Linked DNA regions of Saccharolobus solfataricus. The main gene of each other region encodes a partner of the protein of the gene in region 2 in a complex. Links are inferred from orthologs where the notes say so. Each region holds a gene or a part of one and is shown on either strand. Other genes may lie near its edges.

Region 1 (2,795 bases), 130 kb from region 2 along the record:
AACTTTGCTTCTATAATAGATGATCATGAACTTGGAATTACTCATGTACTGAGAGCTAAGGAGCATATGTCAAATACAGAAAAGCAGAGATACATTTCTGAGTACATGGGATGGGAATTTCCAGAGGTCTTACAGTTTGGAAGACTAAGACTTGAAGGTTTTATGATGAGTAAGTCGAAAATAAGAGGAATGTTAGAGAAGGGTACCAATAGGGATGATCCTAGATTGCCAACTTTAGCTGGACTCAGAAGAAGAGGAATCTTACCAGATACAATTAAAGACGTAATAATTGATGTCGGAGTAAAGGTAACTGATGCTACTATAAGTTTTGAGAACATTGCCGCAATTAATAGGAAAAAACTAGATCCGGTAGCTAAAAGAATAATGTTTGTAAAAGATGCAGAAGAATTTAGCGTCGAGCTACCTGAATCACTAAATGCTAAAATACCTTTAATTCCCTCTAAACAAGAAATGAATAGAACTATTATTGTCAATCCAGGAGATAAAATTTTGATAGAATCTAACGATGCAGAAGATAATAGTATACTAAGGTTAATGGAATTATGCAATGTTAAAGTTGATAAGCATAATCGTAAGCTCATATTTCACAGCAAAACGTTAGACGAGGCTAAGAAAGTCAATGCAAAGATAGTTCAATGGGTAAAATCAAATGAAAAAGTACCAGTAATGGTAGAGAAAGCGGAAAGAGATGAGATAAAAATGATAAATGGTTATGCTGAAAAAATAGCAGCAGATTTGGAGATAGACGAAATTGTACAATTTTACCGATTTGGATTTGTAAGAGTAGATAGGAAAGATGAGAATATGCTACGTGTTGTATTCTCACACGACTGATTTCTTCTTTATTTCGTTAATGAATCCCTACCAATGATTCGATATTATATCTCTCGTAGAAAAACCAAAAGGTGGGAAATTCTCACATATAAAAATAAAGGTCTTAAAGATACTTATCTTCACCTTAAGGTGCTAAGCTTTCTGTCTTATCCTATAGTAAACTTTATTTTTTGCTAATACTTCTAAAGACTTGCGTGACGAAACTAGAGGAGGATGAACGCGATGTCAAAAGCTAGTTATGTTAAGTTTGAAGTACCACAAGACCTAGCAGATAAAGTATTAGAAGCAGTAAGAAAAGCTAAGGAAAGCGGAAAGATAAAGAAGGGTACCAATGAGACAACAAAGGCTGTAGAAAGGGGTCAAGCTAAATTAGTAATTATTGCTGAAGATGTACAACCAGAGGAAATAGTTGCACACCTACCACTGTTATGCGATGAGAAAAAAATACCATATGTTTATGTTTCCTCTAAAAAAGCCTTAGGAGAAGCTTGTGGTTTACAAGTAGCCACAGCATCTGCAGCTATCTTAGAGCCTGGCGAAGCTAAGGATCTAGTTGATGAAATAATTAAGAGAGTAAACGAGATTAAAGGTAAAACTTCAAGTTAATTTAAACATAATTTAACGCCATAGAGATAAAGGTAGAAGTCTTAAGGCGAAGGTCAAGTTTTTTAAAGTTCTATTTTTCATAATTTTTCATATAAGTCTTATTACTGAGCTTAACCTTAGGTAAATTATCTTGGTAAAGCAATTATTACTATTAAAATGGGTATTAGATCTTAGATTTCGTACTATTTGGAAAAATATATACTTCAAAAAGAGATTTGTTTTATCTTTTTATGCAAGTACAAGATGATTAAGAAGGTTTATGATATATTATAAAAAGTGATCAAAGGTAAAAGCTTTGGTTTGATTAAAAAGTGAAAATATCTTCTAGCTATAATGGAGAGCACAAGGAAAATTTCAGCCTAAGAGTTTAGTATTGATCATAAAGGTTGAAGTATTATACATAAAAAATAATAATTTATGAAAAATTCTTTTATTTATTTACATCGTAAATGTTAAGGTAAATTCTCCTCAAAGGACATTACGTAAATGTCTAGATCCAGATCTTATATAATTTTAATATAATTTTTGAAGAAGTTAAACAATGGAAAAATAAACTAAATATAAATTTAAGAGAGTTTTGCAAGGGAACGGCTTTTTGCTAATTCTCTCTATTTGTGGATAGCCTACTTTGATTCAGAGTACTGGATCGAATCAAGACAAATATCAACTTAGATGTGTAAAGTATCTTAAGAGTAAACCTCAATTATGGTGTAATTGTATGACTTTCCAATCTTTTCTCCTAAATTTAGGATTTGGTAGCGTGGATTTTCAGTTTTTAAGGCGAGGAAGAGGTAGCACTAAACTTATTTTGTTTTGGTTATACTTAATATTAAGTAATGGGCCCGTAGCTTAGCCAGGTAGAGTACTGGGCTCCAGATATTAATGCTAGACATTGGGTCTTAAGACCCTTTATGGGGATGAAGTGTATCTGGAGAGGAGAGACCCAGTGGTCGCGGGTTCGAGTCCCGCCGGGCCCATACATCTAAACGAGAGAGAAGATAGGCTTTAATTTCTGCCGACCTATCTAATTGTTGATGAATTGGGACGAAAGAAGAGTAAAAATCGTTGAAGAATTAAGAAAAAATGGCATTGAGCCATATCCTCATAAATACGAAGTAACTCATCTGATTAAAGATATTAAGCTAATTGCCAAATCACAAGGTAATAAATCCCATGAGCCGTTCATGTTTAACATATCTACAGCAGGACGCGTCGCTAATATAAGAAGGCATGGAAAGGCATCCTTTGTAGATATATTTGATGAAGGTGAGAAATTGCAATTATATATGAGAGTTGACGAACTTAAAGAAAAATATGATAAATTCTTTATATAT
Region 2 (2,986 bases):
ATACTATAATATTAGGAGGCATTAACGGCATTATTATAACTAAAGTTAGAGGAATATTTGTACCTAGACCATTACAAGATATGAAATTAAGCAAGTATGATCTAACGCCAATAGATGAAGTATATGCAGCAGCTGGAGTGAAGATATCTGCACCCAATTTAGAGGAAGCATTAGCTGGATCACCAATTTATGTGGTAGAAGACGAGTCTAAGGTTGAGCGATATAAACAACAGATAGAAGAGGAAATTAAAGAAGTTAGACTCTACAGCGATATTGACGGAATAATACTCAAGGCAGATAGTTTAGGAACATTAGAAGCCTTAGTTAGTGCTCTGCAGCGTGAAGGGATTCCAATAAGGCTAGCGGACATAGGGCCGATTTCGAAAAGAGATGTTATAGAAGCGAGTATAGTAGCTCAAAGATCAAAAGAATATGGAATTATTGCTGCTTTTAGAGTAAAGTTATTACAAGGAATTGATACTAGTGGAATAAAAATATTGTATAACGAAATAATTTATCAATTAATCGAAGATATCAAGAAGCATATTAATGATGTCAGGGAAGCGGAAAAAAGGCGCACGTTTGACACATTAATATTGCCAGGGAAAATAAAGATCTTGCCGGGTTATGTATTTAGACGCAGTGACCCAGTAGTAGTAGGTATTGAGGTTATAGGAGGCATTATAAGACCTAAGTATCCGTTAATTAAGGAAGATGGAAGGAGAGTCGGTGAGGTACTACAAATCCAGGATAATAAGAAAAGTCTAGAAAGAGCCACTAAAGGAATGGAAGTTGCAATATCAATTAAAGGCAATATAATGATTGGGAGACATGTAAATGAAGGGGATGTTTTATACACAGACGTACCTAAAGAAGACCTCGAGATATTAGTCAACAAGTATCCAAGTTCTATTACAGATGATATGAGGGAAGTAATAAAAGAAATAATAAGAATAAAGAGAAAAGAAGATCCTTTATATGGATTAGGATTACAGATCTGATTTATCGAAGAATAACGACATCTCTCGCTGAGCTTTTTCAATAGAATCAGATGCATGAATGACGTTTTCTGACTTAGATAACGCATAATCTCCTCTTATAGTGCCAGGAGGTGCCTCTTTAGGATCTGTATTACCAATCATTCGCCTTATCACTTGCACTACGTCATCGCCTTCTATCACCATGCATACTACTGGACCAGAGGTCACGTAATTTACAAGTTCTTCAAAGAAACTTTTTCCTTTGTGCTCCTCATACAATTTTTCAGCTGTGTCCCTTGACATTTTCACCATTTTAAGAGATACAATTTTTAATCCCCTTTTCTCAAATCTACTAATTATCTCGCCTATTAATCCCCTCTTAACTCCATCTGGCTTTATCATTACAAATGTTCTTTGTGCAACCATTTTTCATCGAACCTTCATATATCTAGTAGTCCATTTATACTTCTTTGGATCTCTATGATACTTCAGCATTGATTTCCTACACTTACTTGAACAAAACCACAAGATTGTACCATCATTCCTTACATACATTAATCCAGTTCCTGGAGGTATTTCATGACCACAGAAACTACATTGCCTAGTAGTAGGCATTTAAACCACAAATAAACAATATGGGTGAAGTATTTAAGTGAATTGTTCATAGTAATAGCTGGTGGAAAAATGAGTGAAAAAACCCAGCAATCACAAGGTTCATCTATAATAGAAGAATTTGGATTTCCAGCTGAAGTTATCCAAATTTTGGATAGGACTGGTGTAACTGGAGAAGTTACCCAAGTAAGGGTAAGGGTATTAGAGGGTAGGGATAAAGGGAGAATACTTACTAGAAACGTAAAGGGACCAGTAAGAGTAGGTGATATTCTAATATTAAGAGAGACAGAGAGGGAAGCTAGAAAAATAACAACTAAGAGGTAACAAAAACTAATGCCATTATACGTAATCGATAAACCAATAACATTACATATATTAACACAACTTAGGGATAAATATACCGATCAAATTAACTTTAGGAAAAATTTGGTAAGATTAGGGAGAATATTAGGCTACGAAATATCAAATACATTAGATTATGAAATAGTAGAAGTTGAAACACCACTAGGTGTGAAAACTAAAGGGGTAGACATAACAGACCTAAACAACATAGTCATTATAAACATATTAAGGGCTGCAGTACCCTTAGTTGAGGGTTTACTTAAAGCATTTCCTAAAGCGAGACAAGGTGTGATAGGGGCAAGTAGAGTAGAAGTTGATGGGAAAGAAGTACCAAAAGATATGGACGTTTATATATATTACAAAAAAATACCAGATATAAGAGCTAAAGTTGATAATGTAATAATTGCAGATCCTATGATTGCAACAGCAAGTACTATGTTAAAGGTACTTGAAGAAGTTGTGAAAGCTAATCCTAAAAGAATATATATTGTATCAATAATTTCTTCAGAATATGGGGTCAACAAAATTCTCTCTAAATATCCATTTATTTATCTTTTCACAGTCGCAATTGATCCTGAACTTAATAATAAAGGTTATATTTTGCCTGGTCTCGGAGACGCTGGAGATAGAGCATTTGGGTGATGAGATACGGATGATGATGTAAAAATAGGATTAGAAGTTCATGTTCATATAACTGCATTGAAAACTAAACTATTCTGTTCATGTCCATCGGATTATACTGGAAAAGACCCGAATACAGTAACTTGTCCCGTATGTTTAGGATTACCTGGGGCTATTCCCGTATTAAATGAAAATGCAGTAAAATACGGTATCTTAACTGCATTAGCCCTTAACTGTCAAATTGCTGAAAAATTGATTTTCGATAGAAAACACTATTTTTATCCAGATATGTCTAAAAATTATCAGATATCTCAGTATGATGGACCAGGTAGTATGGCCATAGCCAAAGACGGTTATATCAAATTAAATGATAAAATCATAAGAATTAGAAGAATAAATATAGAAGAAGATCCGGCAAAGATAGTCTACCC
Region 3 (2,720 bases), 430 kb from region 2 along the record:
AAAGGTAAGGCTTCCTTCTCCTCTAAAACTCTATTTAGAAAATCTTTCGCATCATTAAGATACATTCCCCTAATAGCTTTACAAACATTATAAAGATCTCTTATAGATGCAGGAACATCTCTTATTACAGCCTTTGCAATTTTTAACTCGTCAACATCTAATTGAGGATACTTCCAACTAGCCATAATTGATCATCCTTTCATTGCTAAGAATAAACTTGATCTCGTAGCCTTTAATCCTGGTTCTCCATGTTCAACTTTCTTAGTTGTTATTGAATACTCTCCTAGATAATGACCTATCATCTCCGGCGTAACCGTAAACTCAACAAATTCCTTTCCGTTATATACAGCCATTTTAAGACCAATTAGCTCTGGCAATATAACTAAGTTTCTGACATGTGTCTTAATGGTTTTATTAAACTTTCCTTCTCTTCTGTACTTCCTTACTTTCTCTAGCAAGTGTCTTTGCGCATCAGTAAATCCACGCTTTAATGATCTTCTTTGCCTTGAAGGCAATAATTTGATAAACTCATCCATTGGCATATTTAGTAACTCATCTATACTCTTACCTCTGTATTTAAAGTTCTTCCATTCAGGTGGTATTTCTAATGACATCTATTATCACCTATTCCCCTTTTCATTTATAAAATTCACTTACCCTCCTTCCTACCCGTTCTCCTTGCTGCAATATGACCAACTTTTCTGCCTGGAGGAGCATTTCTAGATACCGTAGAAGGCCTACTTACACTCTGATGTAGCCCACCACCGTGAGGATGATCAACCACGTTCATTGCAACGCCCCTCACAATAGGCCATTTCTTAGCTTTTACTTTGTACTTCCAATAATTAGCTCCAGCCTTTAATAGTGGTTTTTCTATGACTCCACCTCCGGCTACTATACCCACAGTAGCTCTAGCCTTATTCGAAACTGCTTTTATTTTATCTGAAGGTAATCTAATTAGCACCCTATCACCGCTTTTGCCTACTACTACCGCATACGAACCGGCACTTCTAGCGTATTTACCTCCATCTCCAAAATTTTCTTCAACGTTACATACTATTGTACCCTCTGGTGCATCGCCTATTTCTATAACGTTGCCGTTAGCTATTGGAGATCCCTTACCAAATTCTATCTTCTGATTAACAACAAGCCCTTGAATCGCTTGCATTAAAAACTTAGTTCCATTTTCTAATTTCACTAAAGCAACGGGTGCATTCATACCTGGATTATGCACTATGTCTATTACCTTGCCTATAAAATGCCCAAAAATGTTAGGATATCTTACCTTACCTATTCTTAACCAGCCTGGATTTCTAAAAGTTGGAGAACCCTTGCCTGCCCTTTGCTGTAACAAATTCTTACCCATTTTATATCACCTCAAAATATGCCCAATTTATGGGCTATATCACTTGCCTTATATTCTGGTGCTAATTTTACATATGCCTTCTTGTAACCTTGAGGTGTTATAACTACGTTGACTTTTACCACCTTAACGTTAAATAATCTCTCTACAGATTTCTTAATGTCGTCTTTAGTATCACTCTTATCTACTATTAATGTAAGCGTATTATAGGACTCAATAAGTTTTAATGCCTTCTCTGTAGCTAAAGCCATTTGAATCATTCTAACTCACCACTCTCTTACTTAATCGTTCGTCTAAAATCTTTATACTACTTTCGGTATAAATAGTAAGTCTACCCGGATGAGCTCCGGGAGCCAAATGAATAACGCTTACGTCTTTAGCATTAACTACATCAACTCCAGCTAAGTTTCTTGCAGCCTTAATTATTGGGGAATTGCTGTCATGTACAATTATTAACGGACCTATTGGTTCCTTATACTTTCTTCCCCTCATTTTGCCCTTTCCAGCCCTTATCCTAATCCTTTCTTTCACTCTCTCTACATCATCGTAAACACCTATTTTCTTTAAAAACTCTTCCACCTCACTTGTGGTTTTTAGATTAACAATATCGTCAGTTACTACTATAGGGAAACGTACTGAATCTTTAAATACATGTCCCCTAGCTCTGACGAAAGCTATGTCCGCTGTAGCGCTTAGTGCACTAATTACAGCTAATCGTTTCTCCTTAACGTTTGCCTCTTCTGCAAGTTTTTTGTTTACTGAGGGGGGAAATGCTAATCTTCCGCCTACGGTATTAGGTGCTAAGGCAGCTTCACCAGAATTTTTAACTCTAGGAACTCTGGCCATACCAAGATTTATTCCAAAACTCTCAGCTGATGTCCTTTTGCCTGCATTAGGATCTCTACCTTTTGGTTGTAGCGAATGTGTAAACTCAGCTATAAATACTCTTCTTATTAGGTCTTTTCTTACTGGAAACGAAAAAATAATGGGTAATTCAACCTCTTTTATTCTATTTCCATCTTTATCCAAAATATCAGACTTCTTCTTAACTAGCTCTAAATACATTCACTTTCACCCTTGTTGACTTAAAAGGTTAACATAAGTTATCTTAGGAGGATTTTCAAAAACATAAGAAGGCCTAACGGGTTCTCTTAAGAATATTGGCCTCTTCTTTGAACCTAATATTGAGCCTTCTAACAAAACATATGTGTTCCTTACTATTCCATATCTTACAAAACCACCTGCAGGATTTATCTCTTTAGGCTCATCACCAATTTTTATAATCCTCTTATTATATTCAGTTCTCCTATGAAAACCTAACTGTCCAGGCTGAGGCGTATAACTAGGTGTTCCTAAA
Region 4 (2,930 bases), 430 kb from region 2 along the record:
TACCCCTAACTCTCAATGATCCATGATAAGGACAATCTTCATCTTCACATACCTTCTCGGGAATAGTAATATTAGGTATTCCCGGGTCCTTTACCGTCTTTCCCTTAGATACCATCTAACCCACCTAAATTCTTTTCCAAGGTTTTCTTACCAGCTTATAGCCAGCTATTATAAAAGACTTACCTTTAAAAGTTATCTCAAATATACCATGAGCTTTAAATATCCTTATAAACTTGTTCTTCTCTTCTAATTTAATCAAAAACGTTTTTTCCGTCTCTAATACAATAACACCTTCTCTAGAAATTAGAAAAGGATCCGTATACCATAAAATCTTTATTCTAGAATTAATGTAATCTAAAATCATATAACATATAAAAATACTATTTATTCTCTACTTTTTCTCTTTTAACTTTTTTCTTCTCACTTAAAACTGTTAATATTCTTGCTATATCTTTTCTTGTATTTCTAATACTTGCAGTATTCTTTAAAGTTCCCATTCTAGATTGTACTCTAAGTTTTATTAGCTCTAACTTTAATTCATCTAACTTCTTCAACAGATCTCCAGTTTCCATTTTTCTTAATTCTTCGGGATCTACCGTCATTCTTTCTCACCCTCACTTTTCTCCTCACTTTTTTGTGACGATTCTTCAATAAAAGTCACATTAGTTACTGACACTTCTTGAGGTACGGAAGGAGACTCTTTCAAATTAATTTTATCTTCAATCTTAAGTGGTTTAGTTATAACTACTTCAACACCAAATATTCCAGGTTTCAGCATCGCTATAGCTATGGCTCTATCTATCATTTTCTCTAATTGCTGTCCGCTTTTGTATACAATACCTTCTTTTAATTTCTCATATCTAGCCCTCTCCGTAGTAAGCTTGCCACTTATTATTATTTCTGCGCCTAGTGCTCCAGCATTCATAATTCTTCTCATTGATATAAAAGCTGCTCTTCTAAAATGGTATCCCTTTTCTAAGGCTATTGCTAACCTAAATGCCATTACTCTAGCATTAAGCTCTGGGTTTTCTACATTTGTTATTGTAATTTGTGGATTCTCTAGACCAAAAACTTTTTCGAAAATTTGCGCCAGCTGTTTTATATTTCTTCCACCCCTTCCTATTATCATTGAAGGCCTTCCTGCATATATTATAACTCTAGTTCCAATTGGAGTTTTCAAGACTTCTACTCCTGCATATTCTGCGTTATAATATTGCTTAGCTAAATACTCATCAATCTTGACTTTCACTATAGACTTTTCAAGGAAATACCTCTTAATGTTTGGCATATTACTCCACCTCCTCTAAGATTACTTCAATATTAGATGTCCTTCTATACTTTGCAGTAGCCCTCCCAAAAGCTCTTGGCATGTATCTTTGTAATGTTATACCTTTGTGGGCAGCTATATGTCTTATAATTAATTTATCAACATCTAGCCCTTTATTAGTCGCATTAGCCTCCGCATTTTCTAATACCTTCAACACTTGCCTTATAGCTTTCTTTGGATATCTACCAGCTTTTATTTTCCACTTGGCAGATATATTAGACTTGTGTGATGCACCTTTATTATATCTCCAGAAAGGTAAGGCTTCCTTCTCCTCTAAAACTCTATTTAGAAAATCTTTCGCATCATTAAGATACATTCCCCTAATAGCTTTACAAACATTATAAAGATCTCTTATAGATGCAGGAACATCTCTTATTACAGCCTTTGCAATTTTTAACTCGTCAACATCTAATTGAGGATACTTCCAACTAGCCATAATTGATCATCCTTTCATTGCTAAGAATAAACTTGATCTCGTAGCCTTTAATCCTGGTTCTCCATGTTCAACTTTCTTAGTTGTTATTGAATACTCTCCTAGATAATGACCTATCATCTCCGGCGTAACCGTAAACTCAACAAATTCCTTTCCGTTATATACAGCCATTTTAAGACCAATTAGCTCTGGCAATATAACTAAGTTTCTGACATGTGTCTTAATGGTTTTATTAAACTTTCCTTCTCTTCTGTACTTCCTTACTTTCTCTAGCAAGTGTCTTTGCGCATCAGTAAATCCACGCTTTAATGATCTTCTTTGCCTTGAAGGCAATAATTTGATAAACTCATCCATTGGCATATTTAGTAACTCATCTATACTCTTACCTCTGTATTTAAAGTTCTTCCATTCAGGTGGTATTTCTAATGACATCTATTATCACCTATTCCCCTTTTCATTTATAAAATTCACTTACCCTCCTTCCTACCCGTTCTCCTTGCTGCAATATGACCAACTTTTCTGCCTGGAGGAGCATTTCTAGATACCGTAGAAGGCCTACTTACACTCTGATGTAGCCCACCACCGTGAGGATGATCAACCACGTTCATTGCAACGCCCCTCACAATAGGCCATTTCTTAGCTTTTACTTTGTACTTCCAATAATTAGCTCCAGCCTTTAATAGTGGTTTTTCTATGACTCCACCTCCGGCTACTATACCCACAGTAGCTCTAGCCTTATTCGAAACTGCTTTTATTTTATCTGAAGGTAATCTAATTAGCACCCTATCACCGCTTTTGCCTACTACTACCGCATACGAACCGGCACTTCTAGCGTATTTACCTCCATCTCCAAAATTTTCTTCAACGTTACATACTATTGTACCCTCTGGTGCATCGCCTATTTCTATAACGTTGCCGTTAGCTATTGGAGATCCCTTACCAAATTCTATCTTCTGATTAACAACAAGCCCTTGAATCGCTTGCATTAAAAACTTAGTTCCATTTTCTAATTTCACTAAAGCAACGGGTGCATTCATACCTGGATTATGCACTATGTCTATTACCTTGCCTATAAAATGCCCAAAAATGTTAGGATATCTTACCTTACCTATTCTTAACCAGCCTGGATTTCTAAAAGTTGGAGAACCCTTGCCTGCCCTTTGCTGTAAC
Region 5 (2,812 bases), 420 kb from region 2 along the record:
GGGAAGTTACTGGAATCTCTATAGTCATTGTAGTTAGATAAATTGTTATAATTATCAGTGCTATAGTAGTTACTAAACCAACTAAATCTGGCTGAAAGAGATTTTTAGTTGAAGTATTAACTATTAAATTAAGAACGTCACTATGAGATGCTAAAGCGGTAAATAATGCAGGAAAGAATCCTATCGGTAAATTCTGGGAACTAACACTAGCAATTCCAAACATGTCCCAAAACATAATTTTCATAACTCCAGCTAATATAAACAGACTAACTCCCGATCCTAAACCCCAACCCTTCTGTATCAGCTCATCTAACAGTAAGATCAAATATGTGGCTACAATAAGCTGAGCTATCACTATCCCTGCAATGAATAATATTGACGCATTTATGGTTGTTGAAGTTCTAGCTAATACGTAACCAAATAAAGCTGATTCCACTAGAATAAAGATAAATGCCAAACCCTTTTGCGCTTCTGTAAATTTAACCCTATCGTCAGGATCATTTAGATCAATACTTATTAACTTAGATCCGGCTAGTATTTGCATAATCAAACCTGCAGTTATTATAGGACCTATTCCTAATTGTGCTAAGGTCCCTGTAGTAGAAGCGAAAATAATCTGCTCTAAAATAAGGTTTTTGAAAAAAGAAGCTGATGTTATCCCATATAGTGGTGTTGAAGCCATTATCAGATAAATTATTACTGCTACTAAAGACCAAACTAACTTTTGACCAAGTGAAGGTTTCTCTTTGGGTTTAGTAACTGCTGGTAAGTATTGTCCAAGAGTAGCGAGTGAATCGATGAATGACATAATTTACTCAAAAAAATTACTCAGTTGGGCTTAATATTACTTCTCCTCCCATCTCCTTCACTTTCTGTATTGCCTTATTAGTAGCCTTACCTACTTTTATAGTAACGGGAATACTTATACTACCTCCACCAAGTAATTTATTATACCCTAACTCGTTTAAGTCTACTATCTTTTTTCCATCCATTTCCTTAATTTTTATATAACCACTTTCTAATAACTCATTTAATTTCCTCAATGAAATAGCGCTTGTTAACTTTGTAGTTGGATTTCTGAATCCGTGCTTACCATACCATCCTTTGCCATATTTAACTAACCATGACCATTTCTCCTTGTGCATACCAATTTGCCTACCACCTTGTGAACCTCTATCTCTATGCTGCCCTCTAATACCCCATCCCATTGTTCGTGATCCTCTCATTTTTCTACTCTTTTTCTCTCTTCTTACTACCATCCTTACACCATCCTCCTCATTAATTCGTTTATCTTATCTCCCCTATATCCAAACTCACCTTTATTTTTATAGGGCCTTTTAACACTCCCCTTAAACCCTCCTCTAGGTGGATGCAAGCGAATAGGCAACTTGAAATATTCATCAAGTTTATGTAAGTAAATTTTACCCTCATACAATTGTTTTACCATTGCATCAATATTTTCTATCTTCAACACTTCTTTCACATAACTATCCGAAACCTTATCCCCTTTTACCGTTTCAAGTCTATTTATAATTAGTAGCTTTAAAGTATCTGGATCTATCTCACCCCATGTAATATATGGAGAAACTTTATTCAGCATACCAAGTATTTGAGACGTTTTTGGATATACCATGGTATTGAAATTATACCTTAATCTCAACATATTTAATGTTTCATTAATATACCAAGGGGCCTTCGCCCAACCTCTAATCCTAATTATGCCTAATAACTCCACCACTTCTGCTTACCTCTTCCTAACCCAATCCTGTAAAGTAACAAATTTATATGTATTATAAAGTGCACTGTATCCAGCTCTAACAAAATTCTCTGTAGTTCTAGTCTCACCCTTTGTGGTAGACCAAGCATCCTTTATACCAGCATAAGTTAACAAGGTCTTTAGTACGCTTCCAACCACTAATCCAGTACCTTTAGGTGCAGGCAATAAGTCAACTTCTACACTGCCCGCCTTACCAACTACCTTAAATGGCAAACTATGTGGCTCACCACATGTACACTGCCAGCTACCACACCCTCTTCTTACTGGTATTATATTCATCTTAGCATCCCTAATTGCCTTCTGAATTGCAACCCTTAACTGTTTAGCTTTTCCAGTTCCTATACTGACATATCCATCCATGTTGCCCATTATAACTAGAACTTTATATCTAGATATTTCTCCTGCATCAGTTTGCTTCTGAACTACTTTAATATCTACAACTTCATATTTTAGTTTAGGTAGTAGCACGTCTACAATTTCTGGTTCAGTAATAGGAAGATTCCTATCAAATAGTTCCTTTATAGATGATATTTTTCCTTCCTTTACTAGACTACCTATAGAGGTTCGTGGTTTCCATTCTTCTATATTTAAACTTGGTACTTCCTCTGCCATTTTAACCACCAGAAGATTTAATCTTATTTAATATTTCCTCAAAATGAGAAGGCAAGTTCTCGGGGTTTAGTCCCCTTTGTAAATACCTTGAAAACAATTTACTATATAAGTCCGAATTCTCAGATTTTAACTTCTCAGCATACTTTGCTATATGCTCTCCCTTTATTCTATCATTTTCTATACTTATGTCGCCTATCGGAATTTTCAATCCAGCATCAATTGCACCTTTTATCACATAAAACACCCTGTTACCCTTAGATGGTACATGAAGCCCAATATCCGCCACGCACTCAGTTACACCTCTCTTTATAGCTCTTAAGCCTGCTAAATATCCGGTCAGGTATGCAGCTGGAGTGTTATTTTCATCACCCTTCCATCCGAACTTTTTAGCAAGTTCAGCTGAATGAGCACTAGCAATCATAA

Evidence for each region.
Region 1: SSOP1_RS01150 (region 2) and rpl7ae share a complex: the UniProt entries of both Methanocaldococcus jannaschii proteins name them as parts of the 50S ribosomal subunit. The link is inferred for Saccharolobus solfataricus from one-to-one orthologs.
Region 3: SSOP1_RS01150 (region 2) and SSOP1_RS03720 share a complex: the UniProt entries of both Methanocaldococcus jannaschii proteins name them as parts of the 50S ribosomal subunit. The link is inferred for Saccharolobus solfataricus from one-to-one orthologs.
Region 4: SSOP1_RS01150 (region 2) and SSOP1_RS03705 share a complex: the UniProt entries of both Methanocaldococcus jannaschii proteins name them as parts of the 50S ribosomal subunit. The link is inferred for Saccharolobus solfataricus from one-to-one orthologs.
Region 5: SSOP1_RS01150 (region 2) and rpmD share a complex: the UniProt entries of both Methanocaldococcus jannaschii proteins name them as parts of the 50S ribosomal subunit. The link is inferred for Saccharolobus solfataricus from one-to-one orthologs.

What each region holds. Positions count from the first base shown.
Region 1 is NZ_LT549890.1:73,340-76,134, reverse strand. Bases 1-2,769 are described here. They hold rpl7ae (50S ribosomal protein L7Ae), read left to right. Parts: upstream 1-1,077; coding sequence 1,078-1,461; downstream 1,462-2,769. Other genes in these bases: lysS (lysine--tRNA ligase), read left to right, coding at 2,496-2,769; SSOP1_RS00450 (glutamate--tRNA ligase), read left to right, coding at 1-855. Outside these bases: more of lysS, read left to right, coding at 2,770-2,795. UniProt on the Methanocaldococcus jannaschii protein: Multifunctional RNA-binding protein that recognizes the K-turn motif in ribosomal RNA, the RNA component of RNase P, box H/ACA, box C/D and box C'/D' sRNAs.
Region 2 is NZ_LT549890.1:198,973-201,958, forward strand. Bases 3-2,962 are described here. They hold SSOP1_RS01150 (50S ribosomal protein L24e), read right to left. Parts: upstream 1,596-2,962; coding sequence 1,410-1,595; downstream 3-1,409. Other genes in these bases: infB (translation initiation factor IF-2), read left to right, coding at 3-1,001; ndk (nucleoside-diphosphate kinase), read right to left, coding at 990-1,406; SSOP1_RS01155 (30S ribosomal protein S28e), read left to right, coding at 1,665-1,916; upp (uracil phosphoribosyltransferase), read left to right, coding at 1,926-2,576. In the rest of the region: more of infB, read left to right, coding at 1-2. UniProt on the Methanocaldococcus jannaschii protein: Binds to the 23S rRNA.
Region 3 is NZ_LT549890.1:628,692-631,411, forward strand. What follows is about bases 1-2,694. They hold SSOP1_RS03720 (50S ribosomal protein L23), read right to left. Parts: upstream 1,624-2,694; coding sequence 1,378-1,623; downstream 1-1,377. Other genes in these bases: SSOP1_RS03705 (50S ribosomal protein L22), read right to left, coding at 1-185; SSOP1_RS03710 (30S ribosomal protein S19), read right to left, coding at 192-614; SSOP1_RS03715 (50S ribosomal protein L2), read right to left, coding at 650-1,366; rpl4p (50S ribosomal protein L4), read right to left, coding at 1,625-2,428; SSOP1_RS03730 (50S ribosomal protein L3), read right to left, coding at 2,435-2,694. Also shown: more of SSOP1_RS03730, read right to left, coding at 2,695-2,720. UniProt on the Methanocaldococcus jannaschii protein: Binds to 23S rRNA. One of the proteins that surrounds the polypeptide exit tunnel on the outside of the ribosome.
Region 4 is NZ_LT549890.1:627,114-630,043, forward strand. The notes cover bases 27-2,930. They hold SSOP1_RS03705 (50S ribosomal protein L22), read right to left. Parts: upstream 1,764-2,930; coding sequence 1,290-1,763; downstream 27-1,289. Other genes in these bases: SSOP1_RS03685 (30S ribosomal protein S17), read right to left, coding at 27-115; SSOP1_RS03690 (ribonuclease P protein subunit), read right to left, coding at 125-364; rpmC (50S ribosomal protein L29), read right to left, coding at 381-602; SSOP1_RS03700 (30S ribosomal protein S3), read right to left, coding at 599-1,288; SSOP1_RS03710 (30S ribosomal protein S19), read right to left, coding at 1,770-2,192. Also shown: more of SSOP1_RS03685, read right to left, coding at 1-26. UniProt on the Methanocaldococcus jannaschii protein: This protein binds specifically to 23S rRNA. It makes multiple contacts with different domains of the 23S rRNA in the assembled 50S subunit and ribosome.
Region 5 is NZ_LT549890.1:619,849-622,660, forward strand. Bases 1-2,786 are described here. They hold rpmD (50S ribosomal protein L30), read right to left. Parts: upstream 1,739-2,786; coding sequence 1,262-1,738; downstream 1-1,261. Other genes in these bases: secY (preprotein translocase subunit SecY), read right to left, coding at 1-808; SSOP1_RS03620 (uL15 family ribosomal protein), read right to left, coding at 825-1,259; SSOP1_RS03630 (30S ribosomal protein S5), read right to left, coding at 1,745-2,389; SSOP1_RS03635 (50S ribosomal protein L18), read right to left, coding at 2,391-2,786. Also shown: more of SSOP1_RS03635, read right to left, coding at 2,787-2,812.